Regions from separate parts of the Chryseobacterium metallicongregator genome, predicted to be linked through region 1. Evidence: riboswitches for the same ligand, from Rfam matches in the RefSeq annotation. Region 1 holds a riboswitch; each other region holds the start of a gene.
What was found. Region 1 has a riboswitch for cobalamin ahead of metE (5-methyltetrahydropteroyltriglutamate--homocysteine S-methyltransferase). Riboswitches for the same ligand answer to the same signal wherever they lie in the genome.
Positions count from the first base shown of each region.

Region 2: it holds a riboswitch for cobalamin, as region 1 does, so the genes downstream of both, REB14_RS16205 (T9SS type A sorting domain-containing protein) here and metE (5-methyltetrahydropteroyltriglutamate--homocysteine S-methyltransferase) in region 1, are expected to answer to the same signal.
Region 3: it holds a riboswitch for cobalamin, as region 1 does, so the genes downstream of both, REB14_RS14640 (TonB-dependent receptor plug domain-containing protein) here and metE (5-methyltetrahydropteroyltriglutamate--homocysteine S-methyltransferase) in region 1, are expected to answer to the same signal.

Region 1 covers NZ_JAVIXS010000020.1:511,369-517,512, reverse strand. Annotated here, with positions in the region: gene REB14_RS20260 (VOC family protein) at 1-234, shown strand, start outside; gene REB14_RS20255 (hypothetical protein) at 340-882, shown strand; gene REB14_RS20250 (hypothetical protein) at 1,094-1,831, shown strand; gene REB14_RS20245 (sensor histidine kinase) at 1,899-2,921, shown strand; gene REB14_RS20240 (LytR/AlgR family response regulator transcription factor) at 2,925-3,692, shown strand; gene REB14_RS20235 (Lrp/AsnC family transcriptional regulator) at 3,716-4,177, opposite strand; cobalamin riboswitch at 4,373-4,558, shown strand; gene metE (5-methyltetrahydropteroyltriglutamate--homocysteine S-methyltransferase) at 4,738-6,144, shown strand, end outside.
Region 2 covers NZ_JAVIXS010000015.1:174,604-180,747, reverse strand. Annotated here, with positions in the region: gene REB14_RS16220 (S9 family peptidase) at 1-221, shown strand, start outside; gene tpiA (triose-phosphate isomerase) at 284-1,042, shown strand; gene REB14_RS16210 (esterase-like activity of phytase family protein) at 1,122-2,390, opposite strand; cobalamin riboswitch at 2,625-2,816, shown strand; gene REB14_RS16205 (T9SS type A sorting domain-containing protein) at 2,880-3,986, shown strand; gene clpP (ATP-dependent Clp endopeptidase proteolytic subunit ClpP) at 4,339-5,025, opposite strand; gene dnaG (DNA primase) at 5,137-6,144, opposite strand, start outside.
Region 3 covers NZ_JAVIXS010000014.1:260,240-266,383, forward strand. Annotated here, with positions in the region: gene REB14_RS14630 (cytochrome-c peroxidase) at 1-86, shown strand, start outside; gene REB14_RS14635 (transporter) at 99-1,046, shown strand; cobalamin riboswitch at 1,139-1,323, shown strand; gene REB14_RS14640 (TonB-dependent receptor plug domain-containing protein) at 1,433-3,466, shown strand; gene REB14_RS14645 (YncE family protein) at 3,463-4,596, shown strand; gene REB14_RS14650 (cell surface protein) at 4,611-5,804, shown strand; gene REB14_RS14655 (DUF5074 domain-containing protein) at 5,833-6,144, shown strand, end outside.

The DNA of each region.
Region 1 (6,144 bases):
TCCAGAACTCACGAGGTAAAATTCGGGAATAATATTATTTGGCTGGATTGTGTCGACAATTATACCCATTCCGAAACCTGGTTACAACTCACTGTCCCTGACGTAGAAACGGCAACAGAATATTTGAAGTTAAATGGTGTGGAAACCTGTGACGAGATTGAAGAACTTCCTGACAACATGCACTGGATTACTGATCCTGCTGGTACGGTGTTTAATTTGCAGCAAAAGAAGTAAAATCGGGAATTTTACAGATAAGGTTTCACCATAGAATTATATCACACAAATTGTGTAATTTTAATACCTTTAATCATCAAATTATTAAAATTTTAAAACATTCTCATGCAGACGAAACCATTTAATTTCATTGTAACCCTCTTTTTTCTGGCATTAAGTGTGACTGTATTTTCACAAAAAACAGCCGCTTTGAATTCTTTATTGGATAAGAATTCAGAATTTATCTTCCCACAGACACCCGATAAAATATCAAAAGCACTGAATATAAAAACCGTTTTTTATGAAGATGCCAATGAAGAAAAATATGCAAAATGGCCAATGAAAACAGGGTTGGAGCTTTATTGTGGTCTTGCAAAAGATAATGTTGTCAATGAGATGTTTTTCACAACTTCAGACAATAAATCTTTAGTGGTGGAAGGACTTCCTTTTGGCCTTGTTCTGAATAAAAGTACATTACAGGATAGTAAAACCAGGTTCACTAAATACAATGCTAAAACACAAAAATTAGGAGCTGACAGTGAATTCCCAGGTGGATCAAAACTGGTTTTTAAAAAAGGAAAACATTATGCAACATTGTTTTTTGACAGCAAAAACCTGTTGAAATCATTAGGTTTAACACCAACGCTTATTGATCCGGCAGTCAATTAATTGCTGAAAATTACCATTATATCTCACCCGTCATTTTTTGATGGGTGTTTTTATTTCCCGGATCAAATATGAAAGAAGAAGGATATAAAAATACTCAATGGTGAAAGTCATTCATTCATCTCGTTATTTCCTTAGTTCATTGTTTTCTGATTGAATGGCATACACGGTTATCATAGCTTTGACCTGTCAAAACAATTAATAAGATAACAGTATGAACAGAGAGCTCATTTTTTTAAGAACATTTGCCTTTACAGCAGTCATTGGAATTGTATTTTTAACCGCTTCAGCCTTTAAAACATCAGGAAATCAGAAATTTACAGAAATAGATGTGGAAAGAATTAATATCGTAGAAAAAGACGGTACGGTAAAAATGATCATTACCAATGTTGGAAAATTTCCTTCAGGAGAAGAAAAAATAAACAGCAGGCCCACCAATAAAACAAGAAAGAAACGTTCCGGTATGCTCTTTTTCAATGAAGAAGGAATCGAATGCGGAGGTTTTATCTATGACGGACAGAAAAATCAGAACGGCCACAGTTCAGGATTATCTCTAACTTACGATCAATATGACGGAGATCAGGTCATGCAGCTTTTGACCCAGGATTATAAGAAAGGTGACAAAAGAGTAGTATCCAGCGGACTTTATTTCAATGACCGTCCTTCAAAAGAATCACAAATAAAAACAGGGGAAATCTTTGCGGAGCTGGATCAGATGAAAGATCCTGAAGCAGCACAGAAAAAGTACAAAGAATATGAACAGCAGGGACTTATTGGAGGCGCACCAAGAATGATGCTTGGGAAAACCAAAGATGAACATAACGGGCTCTTTTTATTTGACAGCAAAGGAAAGCCCAGAGCCAGATTCTGTGTAGATAAAAATAATGAAGCCAAACTGGATTTTTTAGATGATAACGGAAACGTTACCGCATCATTTCCTGAAAAAAAATAATACTGTAAAAACACCCCTGTAAAAATATAAGGCTATTTTTGTAAAAAAGTGATCCTTCATAAAACCGATGAAAACCCTTTTAAACAAAATTAATCAAAACAGATATTTCCTGCTGTTTATCCTTTTGTTTGCCTATGTACAGTCTATTCATACCCGTATTGGCATAAGAAGAACACTGGATTGGTATATTTTCACTCCGGAAGCGGCTGTTGTTACACTCATCAGTTCCTGTATTCTGTTTTTTGTCATTGATTTTTTTATTAAAAACTGGCAGAAATCATCAACGTTCAGCATTGCTGAAGTCTTGAAAATATTCAGCTTTTCATTGCTGACTTACTTGTTGGTGATGAAAATAATAGGCTTTGTGATTGCTCTTATTTTTGGAAAAGTTGAGAAAAATTTTAATCAGGAAGTTGTTATTCTCTCTACTTTTTCAGATTTGATCGGAGGCTTTATCTATGGAAGTTTTTTTCTGGCGTACCGTTACTACAAAAAAAATACAGAATATCAGAAACAACTGGCTCTATATGATCATGCCCTGTCTGAAAGTAAAATTAATCAGTTGAAAACCCAGCTTAATCCTCATTTTTTATTCAATAATCTCAATATTCTGGATCAGTTAATAGAAGAAGACAAACATAAAGCTTCAGATTTTCTGAATGAATTTGCCGAAATATACCGTTATGTTTTAGACGTTTCTGATAAAAAATTAGTGTCTGTGGAAGAAGAACTGGCCTTTGCAGAGAAATATTTTAACCTGATACAATACAAATACGGAAATGCGTATTCATTAACAATCAATTCTGTTAAATCATCAGGTTATATCATCCCGCTTTCATTACAATTGTTACTTGAAAATGCGGTTCAACATAACCTTGGTACTGTTGATAAACCTGTCCGGATCATAATAAAAATAGACAAGACAATAACCGTTTCGAATAATGTAATCCCTAAACGAAACCGTAAAAAAACTTCAGGGAGGGCACTGAACAATCTCAAAGAGCAATATGCTTTATCAACTGATCATCAGGTAGATGTTTTAAAAACTGAAACTGAATTTTCGGTTACCATTCCTGTAATTCCAGCATAAAATATGATAAAAGTAGCAATCATTGAAGACGAAATTCCTGCAAGAAATAAATTAAAACGTTTCATCAGCGAACTGGAAACTCCTATTGAAATTGTTGCGGAAATTGATATCGTAGAACAGGCAATTGTTTTCTTAAAAAACTCATCTGTTGATCTGATCTTTTCCGATATTGAACTATTGGATGGAAATGCCTTTGAAATCTATGATCAGGTGAATATTTCATGTCCGGTTATTTTCACCACAGCATATGATCAGTTCTGGATGAATGCCTTTGAAAGCAACGGAATTGAATATCTACCAAAGCCTTTTTCACAGAACCGTTTCCAAAAAGCATGGGATAAATTTCTTTTATTAGGAAAAACTCATTCAGAACCGCAAGATGTTTTGGCAAAACTTCAGGAAATGCTGAATAACAACCATACCCAGAAAAATTATAAGAAAAGATTCACTGTCAGTTCACACCAGGGACTTTATTTTATCAATACGGAAGAGATCTCTTTCTTTAGAGCAGAAGAAGGAGTTGTTTTTGCTTTTGATACAGCAGGAAAAAAACATCTGTTGAATGAATCTACTTTAAAAGAAATTGAAATGCAGTTGAATCCTTCTGATTTTTTCAGGATCAACCGGAGTGAGCTTGTTCAGAAACATCATATTGAAAGAATAGAGCGGTACAATAAAAATACACTTTCCGTTCAGATAAAAGGGCAGAAAGATCATCTTATCACAAGCCAGAGCAACACATCTGCTTTCAGAAAATGGATTGAAGAATAAATGAGTTTTCCGGTTTTATTCCATTAAATGGTGAGTCCATGGTTATTTTTTACCTCAGCCATCACAAAAGTACTGTGCGTACTTCCTATGGAATCTACAGATCCGAGCTTATTGAATACAAAATCCTGATAATGCTTCATATCCCTTACCTGAACTTTCAGAAGGAAATCAAAATCTCCGGAGATATTGTAGCATTCGGCAACTTCTTCAATTTCTAAAATCTCTTTTACAAAATCATAGCCTACAGATCTGTCATGAATTTTAAGTTTGATCTGGCAGAAAACAGTAAACCCACGATTCAGTTTTTCAGCATCAAGAACGGCTGCATATCTTTTAACAAACCCATCCTGTTCCAGTCTTTTTACCCTTTCAAAAACAGGTGAGGTGGATAGGTTGATTTCTTTTGCAAGTTCCTTAACGGTCAGTTTAGCATTTTTCTGGAGCAGCCTGAGCAGCTGCAAATCCTTATCATCGAGTTGTTCCACAGAATATTATTCTTTTAAATGATTAAAACAGTCAAATGTACAGAATTATATTCTTCTATTTGTATTTTATAAAGTTTAATTTGCTTAATTATTTGATGTTGGTTGTAGTTTTATTCTGTATTGTTAATTTTACACAAAATTAAAAGCTTTTACTGATGGCCATAGTCAAAGGTAAAAGTACAGTTCTTTACAGATACTTCATCAAACAGGAAAGGTTTTACTTAAGGTAGATTAATAGGGAATCGTGTGCAAATCACGAGCTGTCGCGCAACTGTAAGTAACACACCAAAGGTTTCTGTCCTTGCAGATCCACTGCCAAAAGCGGGAAGGATGACGGAAACTGTTACAAGTCAGGAGACCTGCCTTTACTGAATTGACAATGCTTTCGCGGTCTGAAGCTTTGGGGTCATACAGATGATATATCGGATTTGAGTATTTTCTTTTTTAAAGGAAATTACACTGTCTGCTATGTCATGACTTTCCTGAATCTTCTTCTGCTAAAACATCACGAAGCCTTTTAAAGAACTTTCCCAATAAGTTTAATTAAAAAGTTTAAAAAAATGCAAACTCACATCCTTGGCTATCCGCGTATTGGTAGCAAAAGAGAACTTAAAAAAGCCTGCGAGCAGTATTGGTCAGGTAAAATCCTTTTGGAAGAACTTCTGAATACCGGAAGAACGATCTGTAACCAAAACTGGAATATCCAGAAAGAAGCAGGGATAGACCTTATTCCGTGTAATGATTTTTCATACTATGACCAGGTATTGGATATGAGCCTTGTAGTAGGAGCAATTCCAACACGTTATCATGAAGTAGTGCTTAAAAAGAACAATACTGAGTTGGATCTTTATTTTGCGATGGCAAGAGGATATCAGAAAGACGGATTGGACATTACCGCAATGGAAATGACCAAATGGTTCGATACCAACTATCACTATATCGTTCCGGAATTTTATAAAAATCAACAGTTTAAACTGAGCTCAGATAAAATTTTCAATGAATTTGCAGGAGCAAAACAAGCTGGAATCAATGCAAAACCGGTGATTATCGGACTGGTTTCTTATCTGTTATTAGGAAAAGAAAAAGAAGAAGGCTTCGATAAATTGGATCTGGCTGGAAATCTTCTTACTGTTTATACAGAGATTTTAACTAAACTTCAGGATCAGGGAGCAGAATGGATTCAGTTTGATGAACCTTTTCTTGCATTGGATTTAACAGAAAAAGCCAAAGAAACGTATCTTTCTGTGTATGCCGAAATCAGAAAACGTTTCCCGAAACTGAAATTTATTGTAGCTACGTATTTTGACGGATTAAAAGATAATGCGTCACTTGCTGTTTCCCTTCCTGTGAATACATTGCATGTTGATCTGGTGAGAAATCCTGAACAACTGGATGAGATTCTGAATGTTATTCCTGAAAGTTTAAGCCTTTCATTAGGAGTAATCGACGGTAGAAATATCTGGAAAAATGATTATGAGAAATCATTGTCATTCATCAGAAAAGCTGTTGAAAAATTAGGCTCTGAAAGAATTTTCATTGCACCATCATGTTCATTGCTTCATTCACCTTGTGACCTTGATTTTGAAACCAATCTTAATCCTGAAATTAAAAACTGGCTGGCTTTTGCTAAACAAAAAGTGACAGAAGTAGTAACCCTTAAAGAATTGGCATCCGGAACGGAAAATGAACAGATTCTTGAAACTTTCGAAGAAAATAAAAAAGCAATTGAAAGCAGAAGAACTTCTTCTCTTATCCATAATGATCAGGTAAAACAAAGAGCGAATGCAGTTACTGAAAAAGATGCTCAGAGAATAAATACCTTCAAGATCCGTAAAGAAGAACAGCAGGAAGTATTGCAGCTTCCTTTATTTCCAACCACCACCATCGGGTCATTCCCGCAAACCACAGAAGTAAGAAGCTGGAGAGCAAAATTCAAAAAAGGAGAGCTTACCGCAGAACAATATGAT
Region 2 (6,144 bases), on a different contig from region 1:
ATCTTTTGGTAACAACAGGATTACACGACTCTCAGGTACAATATTTTGAGCCTGCGAAATGGGTTGCCAAGCTAAGAGATATGAAAACGGACAAAAATGTACTGTTATTAAAAACAGATATGGACTATGGGCATGGTGGTGCTTCCGGAAGGTTTGATTATCTGAAGGATGTAGCGTTGGTATATGCTTTCATGTTTAAACTGGAAGGAATTACTAAATAAGGAGTCTCGCAGATTATCCAAAAAGAAAAATTAAAAAATAAATAAATCTATATTTAAATCTTATGAGAAGAAAAATAGTTGCAGGAAACTGGAAAATGAACAAAAATGTAATTGATGCACAACAATTAATGATTCAGTTACTAAGCTATAAAAACAACAATGCTACGAACTGTGAGGTTTGGATTGCTCCACCTGCATTGTATTTGATGATGGCAAAAGATGTTTTTGAAAAGGATGAAATCGGAGTATTTTCTCAGGATATGAGCGAGTATGAAAGCGGTGCCTATACTGGTGAAATTTCTGCAGATATGCTGGAATCTATTGATGCAACCGGTTCACTAATCGGACATTCTGAAAGAAGACAATATCACGGAGAAACAGATTCTCACTGTAACAGAAAAATCAAATTAGCTCTTGATAAAGGTCTTATTCCTGTTTACTGTAACGGAGAAACTCTTGAACAGAGAAAAGCAGGACAGCACCTTGAAGTAGTGAAAAATCAGACTGAAGTAGCTCTTTTCACCCTTTCTGCTGAAGAGATCAAAAAAGTAGTGATTGCTTACGAACCGGTTTGGGCTATCGGAACAGGAGAAACCGCAAGTCCGGAGCAGGCTCAGGAAATCCACGCTCACATCAGAAATATTATCGCTTCAAAATACGGACAGGAAGTTGCTGACGAGGTTTCAATCCTTTACGGAGGTTCTGTAAAACCAGACAATGCTAAAGAAATTTTCTCTCAGCCGGATATCGACGGTGGTCTTATCGGAGGAGCAGCTTTGAAATTAGAGGATTTCTCTAAGATTATTGAAGCTTTTAATTAATATAAAGGATTTTTATATCATTCAATAAAAAGCGGCGGAATCTTCGATTTCGCCGCTTTTTTCGTTAAAAAAAATCTAATTATTGAATATCGACTACATACATTGTTCCTTTGTCTACTTTACCCGTTTTAGGTAAAATTTTAGCTTTTGGATTTCCGTTTCCATCATCCACTACTCCAAAGTCATCATCATTGAAAACAGCCAGTTTATTATTTCCCAAATAAACAATTCCCTCAAATTTATCATGTTCATAGCCCAGTTTTGCTACCAGATCTACGGCTAATGTTTTGGTAACAGCTTTTATTCCGGCATTGGTAATTTCATCCCATGAACATTGTTCTAAAGCTTTTCCGTTAATTTTCATCCCGTCCACCGCTGTAATATCTGCTCCGTTCACATCCGTTGCATTGCTCAGATTGATTCTGTATACTTTTTTGATTCCTCCCTGAGAACCAAAATTTCCGTCTCTTTCAATCACCAGAAATTCATTGTTGTTAATGGCTGTAATATCACATACCGAGTCAGAAGCTCCACCATCCTGCTTGTATAAAAACTGCTTGGTTTGCCCTGTAATAATATCAAAAGTGACAATTCTCGTTAAAGTAGTATTGGTAGCCAACGCTTTACTAGGAACAAACATCATGGATTGTATAGTACCTACCAATGTTCTTCCATCCGGAGTGATACAAAGTCCTTCCATTCCTCTGTTTGCTCTTCTTTTGGCTAAAACAGCAGGCAGTTTTCTTGGTCCTGTATTTATGCCAACAGGGCTTATTCTTTCCATCTCCATTCCATCAGCACTATAATGTACGATGTGTGGGCCATATTCATCAGAAACCCAGAATGTGCCGTCAGCAGCTGCAACAATACTTTCACTGTCAAGGCCATACTGATCAGTACCTAAGACATTCCCGGAAGCATCATAAGCAATTTCTCCTGTACTTCCCATTCCTACAGGATTTGGCAGTCCTGTAATAGGTTGTCCGGATGGATTTTTAAGTTTAATATATTTGATTACCTCTACATTTCCGTCAGCATTGATTTTAAAATGCATAATGGTTGGAGTAAAATTAGGAGCAAGAAACTTTTTCCCATTCTGGAAGTCAGTATTAGGACCTCTATCCGTAATGACATAGAATTCGCCTTTTCTGGTAGGATGAGCCGCAGCTCCGGAACCAAAGCCACCGTTAATAACATCCACACCGTTTATTGTAGCCAGTTTTGTAAATGGAAATTCCTGAGGGAGTTTGGAATAATTGATATCCTGATTAATCATTGTGGTATCGTCATCACTTTTACATGATGCCAATACAGCCAGTATACCCACAGACCATAGTAATTTTTTCATATGCTATTTTATGGCTGCGAAAATAGAACTTGATTGTAAACTGATCTTGAATAGAATGATAATTGTTTTTTAACAATGGAACAGGTAATATAATTAGAAGATAAACAGAAAAACAACAGATTTAAAAATAAAAAACCAACAATCCGATTAAATAACCAATCAATATGAAAATCAACTTTTTAAGAATATTTAAAAAATAATAATTCACAAAACGGACTCACCAATTTATATGATATATTTGCAGCGTTTTAGGGCTGAACAATGTTCATTAATAGGGAATCAGGTGAGAATACCATTCAAATCTTGAGCTGTACCCGCAACTGTAAACTATTCAAACTTACCGCAAAAAATACCACTGGACCTGAAAATCCGGGAAGGAAGCTGTAAGATGTGAGCCAGGAGACCTGCCGTAAAGCACCAGATTCAGAGAAAGAATTATTTCTCCTCTGAAGATAAGTTTCGGGAATAAAACTTTAAATTAATTATATCATGAGGAAAATCTATCTTTTTTTCTTACTGCTTTGCATGCAGCTATTGTCAGCCCAATTCACAGAAAACGACATTAAATTTTGGGTAGGAACAGGTTCTAAAAAAGCGTATTTCATTGCAGATTTTAATGATGACAGCACTCCCAATTCTTATGCATGGGGATATCGTTTTGACGGCGATGGCCTGATGATGGAAGATCTTATCAATGCAATTGTGGCAGCAGAATCCAAAATACAGGTTGACATTCCTACAGGATATCTTTCTATTCTGAATTATAATCATCACACATCCACTACTGATGACAGCTGGATAACATGGTCTGGATCCAGTTCATCAAACATGACATGGAACAATGGTGTAGGCTATACTCCTTTGGTGGACGGAAAATGGTATGGGGTTACATACGGCCTTGATCATTATGATATTCCTCCCTCTCCTCCCGTTCCAGCCTACAGTTCTGCTTGGCTTACTCCATCTCAGGTTACTAACTGGTTGGGAAACGGAACTAATAAAAGTCTTGTCGTTATTGATTTCGGAACTGATAATGCCAACGGAAATGCCAATTCTTTTGTTTTTGGAATTAAATATAACGGAAATATAACAGCTGAACAGGCGTTACAACTGATTCAGTCTCAAGCTTCTTATTTTAACTTCACATCAGCAAACAATCAGATTGCTAATTTAGCATTGAATTCATTTACTGGAAATACTTCGGGATCAGACAGCTGGAAATTGTATAAGGGAAAAGATTTGTCAAGCTGGCAAGCGAAAACCAATCTTTCTCAGATCCAACTAAACAATAATGACTGGCTTGGATTGAGCTTTGGACAAAGAAGGCCATTTACTCCAACTGAAGCACAGCTAACGTTAGGAGTGTCTTCAGTTACAAAGAAAAAATTCAGTGTTTATCCAAACCCGGCAAGTGATTTTATTCAGATTGAAACGACTGAGAAACTGAAAGAAGTGAATATTTATTCTGTGACAGGACAGAAGATAATGACTTCTCAGGTTACTAAGATTGATATTCATTCTTTAAACTCAGGAGTTTATTTTGTGGAGATTAAAACATCTGAAAATACGACGATCCATAAGATTGTTAAGAAATAGAAAAAGTGCCATGAGGCGCTTTTTTGTGAGGATGTGGGTAAAATATACTGTTGAAGACCACCCCGTCAAAAATTCAAAGAATTTTTAACACCCCTCCAGAGGAGGGGAATTCTTACGTCTTCAGTTGAAACTTTGATTGGGATTGTAATTTTTCTCTCACATCTATTCTTGGATTATTATGGGTGGATTTCTGAGGAATGACAAACTGCATGCATAAACCATCATTCCAATTGTCTCATTCCGTAGGAATCTAAGCATATGGTAAATAAATTAAAATGAGTGATTACAATATTATAATCCAACAAAAAAAACCGCACCTATCTGGTGCGGTTTCTGATGATGTTACCATCAATTATTTTTTCTCAGTAGATCTTTGTAAAACCTCATCTACCATTCCGTAACCTTTAGCTTCTTCAGAAGTCATCCAGTAATCTCTGTCAGAAGATTTTTCTACCCACTCATATGTTTGTCCTGAGTGATGACCGATGATTTCATAAAGCTCCTGCTTCAATTTCAACATCTCTCTCAAGTTGATCTCCATATCAGAAGCAACTCCCTGAGCACCTCCTGAAGGCTGGTGAATCATTACTCTTGAGTGCTTAAGCGCAGAACGTTTTCCTTTTTCTCCGGCAACCAATAATACCGCTCCCATTGAAGCAGCCATACCTGTACAGATTGTTGCTACGTCCGGCTTAATGATCTGCATGGTATCATAAATACCTAAACCTGCATATACACTTCCACCAGGAGAGTTGATATAGATCTGAATATCTTTTGAAGGATCAGCACTTTCTAGGAATAAAAGCTGTGCCGTAACAATATTTGCTACCTGATCATCAATACCTGTTCCAAGGAAGATAATTCTGTCCATCATCAGACGGGAGAATACGTCCATTTGAGCAACGTTTAATCTTCTTTCTTCCATGATGTACGGAGTAAGATTCGTAGGCCCATACATTCCCATATACTGATCGGTAACCAAACCGTTGTTTCCTAAATGTTTTACAGAGAAATCTCTGAATTCTTTTTTAATGTCCATATTTCTATTATGTATTATTTTTTAAATATTCTCGAAGTTTAAATTACAATATTTATTCCTAAAATTTTATAGGACTTTTTGTCACAGAATACCCAAAAATCTGACGTCAAATTATCTTTTTCTATCTACATAAATCCCTTTAATAGGTGAATACTCGATAATATTATTCAATCGGATAGAAGCCTGCTTTAACAATGTAATCTTTTTGATCAGCTCATAATATTTTACCTCATCCGTATTGCTGTAATGATCAAGCTCTTTAGCCGTTTCCTTAATCAGATAGTCAATATATCTGTATTTATGCAGCAAAACATCTCCCTTAATCTGATCTGCCACTTTATCACCATAATTGGGAGGATAAATATTTCTGGAAGCCCAGTTTTCAAGCTCATCCAACGGGATCAGAGCATCTACAACCTTAGTAGTAATTTCTTCGTCCATAAAAGATACAAAAAAGTTTCCACTTCTCAGCTCATCTTTCTGAATCCCTTCCCTTACCTGAGTGATAATGATTTCATTACCTTTGACTAAAAATGCATATTGTTCTTCTTCAAAATGATGAAGAATTTCCTCAATGACTGTAATCTGATATTCTTCCCCCTGTTCATTTCTACGTTTCAGAATAATATCTCCAAATGCCAGCATGTGTTCAACAAGTTTGTTCTCCATGAACAATACATCATAGAGAAAAGGATCTTCTTTTTCCTGATCCAAAGGTACAACCTCCATCTTGGGAGCAGCTGTTTTTTCCTTCTGCTGCTGCTGAACATGATGGGTCTGATTCTGTGTGATCTGTTTCTGAACATCCAGTTCATTGAATAGACTCTGCTCGGAAAGTCCGAACTTGTTGGAAACTTCTTTAAGATAAACCTCTCTTTTCAGGGCATTCTGTACAAAGGAAACCGATTTTACAATGTCCCTTATGGCTTCTGCCTTTTTGATAGGATCATTTCCGATATCTCTTAACAGAATTTCCGCCTTAAAGTCGATGAAATCCATCGCTTCATTTTCGATGTACTTTTCAACGTATTCCTGCGGATGTTTTCTGGCAAAGGAATCCGGGTCGTCTCCATCAGGAAAAAGTAAAACACGGATATTCATTCCTTCGGTCAGAAGCAT
Region 3 (6,144 bases), on a different contig from region 1:
ACAGTCAGGAAAAACAGTCGATTATTGCATTCCTGAAAACATTATCAGATAAAAGTTTTATATCCAATCCAAAATTTGCAGAATAAATTATAGAAAACATGAAGAAGATTATAGCGATAGTAAGTTTGATCCTGTTTAGTCAGTATCAGGCAAAAACCATCAGAGACAGTGCTTATAGTGCTCCGGAAACCTTTAGCAGATTCGATTTTGATGATGATTGTGATGCCTGTGGTTGTGCGGCAGGAAACGGATCTTCCGGCTTTGAATCTTTACTGAATCCACAGTTTATCGGAATCAAATACTTTGCCCAGCATTATAAAGCCAAAGAAAACTTATTTGTAAAAGATCTAACACAGGATCAGTATTTCAATACGTTGCAGCTTTGGGGAAAAATTCCACTGACTAAAAAGCTGAGTGTTTACGCAAGTTTGCCATTCCATTTCCATGAGAAGAAAACCATGCAGGGAGATATTAAAATCAATGGGATTGGAGATCTGAACCTGATGGGAATTTACCAACTGATGAGTTCTAAAGATAATTTCCATCATCTGAGTGGAGGTTTGGGTATGAAAATTCCACTGGGAAAGTTTGATGAAAAAGGAGCATCTGGAGTCAATCCAAGTTTTCAGCTGGGAACGGGAAGCTGGGATTATCAGGCAGCTTTGAATTATAAATTTCAGAAAAATAAAGTAGCGGTATTGGTCAATACGGATTACACGATTAAAACTGAGAATAAGAAAAATTATCGTTTTGGTAACCAATGGAATTATGCTGCAACAGGTTTTTATCAGGTTGCGGGGAATGAAAAATCTATTTTTTCTGTAAAAACGGGAGTTCAGGGAGAGGTTTATGCTCAGAATAAACAGTTTAATGAAGCCTTGCCTAATACTGCAGGAAGTGCTTTGTATGGGAAATTGGGTTTTGAAGCTTCTTACAAAAGGCTAAGTTTAGGAAGTGAAATAATGCTTCCCATGTATACTCATCTGGCAGGAGGAGATATTGAAGCCAAATCAAGATTCAGTATTTTCCTGAATATTGGAATTTAAAGTGACACCCTCAATAAAATGACGTTAAAGCTCCTTCGGGAGCTTTAATTGTTTATGAATCATGATTTTAATTGGGGATTAGGAATAATTATTTATCTTTGCCGAAATTTGGTGAGCCCTAAAAAGCTCTTAAAAGGGAATCCGGTGAAAATCCGGAACAGACCCGCTGCTGTAAGCTCCGTACCAAAGTTTTTGAAGAATATATCCACTGTTTTTTAATGGGAAGGATTTCAAAAATGGAGTAAGTCAGAAGACCTGCCAGAAAATAATCGTTTGACGCTTTCGTGGAATAAAGCTTAGGACATCAATGATTCTGTGCAGTAACAGCTGTGCTTTGTCGTTGTATTCTTATATCCATTAGCGTCTTCATTATCCTAAATGAGCTAATGGCGGCAAAACAAACTACTTCTGCAATTCATAAAGCTGTTTTCACAATATTGGTGATCACATCTCAATTTTTATCTTCTCAAACCAAGAAAAAGGACAGTCTTCAGGAAGAGACCATTAAAGGAATCAATCTTTACAAAAAGAATTTTAAAGAAATCCTTCCGGCACAAATTTTACAAGGCGAGCAGCTGGAAAGACTGAACAGCCATTCTGTTGCAGATGCACTGCGGTATTTTTCAGGAGTTCAGATTAAAGATTACGGAGGATTGGGTGGTTTGAAAACTATTAATATCCGAAGCCTGGGAAGTCAGCATGTAGGCGTTTTCTATGATGGAATTCAATTAGGAAATGCCCAAAACGGACTAGTGGATCTGGGACGATATTCCTTGGATGATCTGGAAGAAATATCATTGTATAACGGACAGAAAAGTGAAATTTTTCAACCTGCGAAAGACTTTGGTTCTTCGGGGTCTATTTATTTACAGCCTAAAACACCTGTATTTAAAGGAAATAGAAAAACCAATCTCGTGATAAGAGCAAAAAGTGCTTCCATTGATCTCTTTAATCCTTCATTCCGATTGGAACAGAAGATTTCAGACAGGGTTTCTGCCAGCTTCAGCGGAGAATTTATGCAGAGTGACGGAATTTACAGATTTCGTTATGCCAAGAAATATCCCGATGGGCAACAGGCGTATGATACCATTGCAAAGAGACATGATTCAGATATTCGGGCAAAACGTTTTGAAACTTCTCTCAACGGAACTTTAAATAACGGAAGCTGGAATATCCGTGGTTACGGTTATATTTCAAACCGCGGAATGCCGGCACCTATTGTGAACGGCCGTTTCGGAGGAAGAGGAGCGAGGCTTTCCGATGAGAATTATTTTGTACAGGCCAATCTGAGAAAAAAACTGTTCCCAAAATTGGAAACTCAGCTGAAAGCAAAATTTGCTTACGATTATACCCATTTTATGGATACGGTTCGTTCACAGTCTATTATTTATACCGATAATACCTACATCCAAAGGGAACTTTATCTTTCTTCTTCCAATATTTACTCAATCACTCCCAATTGGGATGTCAGCCTGAGTGGTGACTTTCAGTACAATAATCTGGATGCCAATCTGGATAACTTCTCATATCCTACACGTTATACTACATTGGTAGCATTGGCTACAACCTATCAGTGGAACAGATTCAAAATTCTGGGAAGCCTTTTAGGAACTTTTACTTTTGAAGAAGTAAGAAAAAACAAAAGACCGGGAGATGCCAGAGAATGGACGCCTGCGGTGTTTATGAGCTATCAGCCGGAAAAAATTCCGGAGCTTACCCTCAGAGCTTTCTATAAAAGGATTTTCAGACTTCCTACTTTCAATGATTTATATTATACCAATATCGGAAATACCTACCTGAAGCCGGAATTTACCAATCAGTATGACGTAGGATTTACTTATCAGAAGAATTATACCAACCATTTCTTTAAAACCTTTTATGCTAAAGTAGATGGTTACTACAACAAAGTACAGGATAAAATTGTAGCGGCCCCTAACGGAAGTATGTTCCGTTGGCTGATGATGAATCTTGGAATGGTTGAAATCATTGGAGCGGATGTAAATATTCAGACTGAAATGCAATTAGGAAAGGTAAAGCTAAGACCATTGCTCTCTTACACGTATCAAAGCGCAAGAGATATAAGTGATCCGGAAGACACCTTTTATCGTAATCAGATTCCTTATACCCCATGGCATAGCGGATCATTCAGTTTGATGGCAGATTATAAAGACTGGAGTTTCAATTACAGTGCGATGTATGTAGGAGAAAGATATGATGTGAATCAGGACAATATTCAATACAATTATGTACAGCCCTGGTATACTCACGATCTGTCTGTTCAGAAAAAATTCAACTGGGCGAATCATCAATTTAAAGTAAGCCTTGAGATGAATAATATTTTCAATCAATACTATGATGTTGTCATCAATTATCCGATGCCCGGAAGAAATTTTAAACTTATTCTAAACTTCACCTTATGAGAAAACTAAACTTTTATTTTTTATTTCTTGTCTTAGCTTTTCTTACTTCATGCCGTACAGATGAAATTATTGTCCGTCAGGAAGTGGTAGAAGGGCTTCCTTCAGAAAATACGGCAATAAAAGGCTTCTATATGCTCAATGAAGGAAACATGGGAAGTAATAAATGTACCCTTGATTTTTTTGATTACACCAAAGGAACCTATTACCGGAATATCTATGCTGAAATCAATCCGAATGTGGTAAAAGAGCTGGGAGATGTAGGAAATGATATCAAAGTGTACGGAAGCAAACTTTATATCGTTGTCAATGTTTCCAACAAAATTGAAGTGCTGGATGCTAAAACAGCTAAACGTATTACTTCTATTCCATTGCAAAACTGCAGATATCTGGCCTTCAAAGGAGGGAAAGCTTATGCGAGCAGCTATGCCGGACCTGTAGCCATTAATCCCAAAGCCCCAAAAGGAAAAGTAGTGGAGATTGACACAGCTTCTCTTTCCATTCAGCGTGAAGTGGTGGTAGGATATCAGCCGGAAGAAATGGAAATTGTAGGGAATGCATTATTTGTAGCCAATTCCGGAGGATATAAGGCTCCCGATTATGACAATACTGTTTCTGTAATTGACTTAAATACTTTTACAGAACTCAAAAAAATAAATGTTGCCATCAATCTTCACCATATTAAAAAAGATAATTACGGAGATCTCTATGTAACCTCAAGAGGAGATTATTATAATGTTCCTTCCAGTCTTTATTTATTAGATGCAGCCACGGGAACTGTTAAGAAAAATTTCAATCTCTCCGTGAGTGAAATGACGATCGTTAATGATAAACTGTATTTCTATGGGAACGAATTCAATTACAATACCCACAGTTATAAAAAAACATTTGGAATTATTGATGTAAAAACAGAACAGATCATCGCCAACAGAATTTTTGACAAAGAATATGAAGATGCCATTAAAACACCTTACGGAATTACCGTAAACCCCATCACAGAAGATATCTACATGACAGATGCCAGAAATTATGTATCCATGGGATTTGTGTATTGCTTTGATAAAAACGGACATTTTAAATGGAAAACAGAAGGCGGAAATATCCCTGCCCACTTCGCTTTTTTATACAAATAACCAAACTTTAAGAAATGAACAGAAATAGCTTTACTTATTTGAAAATCGGATTTCTATCCTGCTTCCTTGTAGGAGTGATCGCCTGTAAACATGATGATGAAAATGAATTTACATTTAATGGACTTGATGATTCCTATACCATTGAACGTTTAAAGGTTTTGAGTATTCCTACCAATGCCTCAGGATCGGTTACATGGAGTATTAATGATTCTATTATCTCTCAAAATTCAGAACTTGAATTCATCAGTCCTACTGCAGAAGCTTATCCTTTGACATTAAAGATTAGTAATAAAGGAAACGAGCAGGTTTTTCATTCTAAAATAATTGTTACCAAAGAAAAAACACCTTATAGTAAATACATTTCCAAAGTATTGGAGTTCCGTCCTGCTGTAGGGCAGTTCATGAACGAAATTCCGGAATATTTACCTGGAAATACCGTTGCAAATATGCTTCAGAAAGCAAACGAATCCTTAGTAGGAGGTAATTCTACCATGATCAGTCTCGGAGGATATGGCGGTTATGTTGTTTTCGGTTTTGATCATACAATTCCGAATCTGAATGGAAGAGATTTTAAAGTACTGGGAAATGCATTCTTTGGAAATGATGCAAATGAGCCACGCTCAGGATCCTGTGAACCGGGAATTATTATGGTGGCTTACGACAGAAATAAAAATGGAAAACCAGATAATGATGAATGGTACGAAATTGCAGGCAGCGAATATTTCAAAAATGCTACAGTTAAAGACTACAGCATAACCTATCATAAACCTAACGAAAATAAAGCACCTGTACCCGGAACTGAATTCTGGCAGACAGATGTAGAATATATCAAGTGGAATGACAATCTGGGAAATCAGGGATTCAAAACAAAGAATACTTTCCACGTCCAGAGCTATTATCCTTTATGGTTTACAGATCCTTCTTACAGTTTTTCAGGAACCAGGCTGGCTAATAACTTCTTCGATCAGAGTGGTGACGGTTCTTATTGGGTAGGAAAATCATACGAGTTCGGATATGCAGATAATGCCCCGAATAATGATGATGCCTCCAATATCGATATTTCCTGGGCGGTAGACAGAAGTGGAAAATATGTGAAACTTCCGGGAGTAGACTTTATGAAAATATATACAGGAGTGAATCAGGAAGCCGGTTGGCTGGGAGAAGTTTCTACAGAAGTGGCGGGAGCTTACGATTTACATTTCAAATAATAATACAATCTATTTAAATTAATAAAAAATGAAAAAGTTTTATCTTTTTATGATGCTTTTTCTGTTTGCATGCTTATCAACTGCACAGATAAAAGTTCAAGGTGTACCCAGAAATGATATTTCAGGGATCAGCAAGCTTAATACCACTACCATCAGTTTTTCTGATATTCAGTATTGGGTAGGATCAGGAACCAATCAGGCTGCTTTTGTAGTACAGTGGAACGACAGTAAGAATCCTGATGCCATGGTTTGGGGATTCAAATGGAACGGAAATGCTACCGGAGAAGATATGCTGAAAGCTATTGCTAAGGCAGACCACAGATTATACACTTTGTTGTAT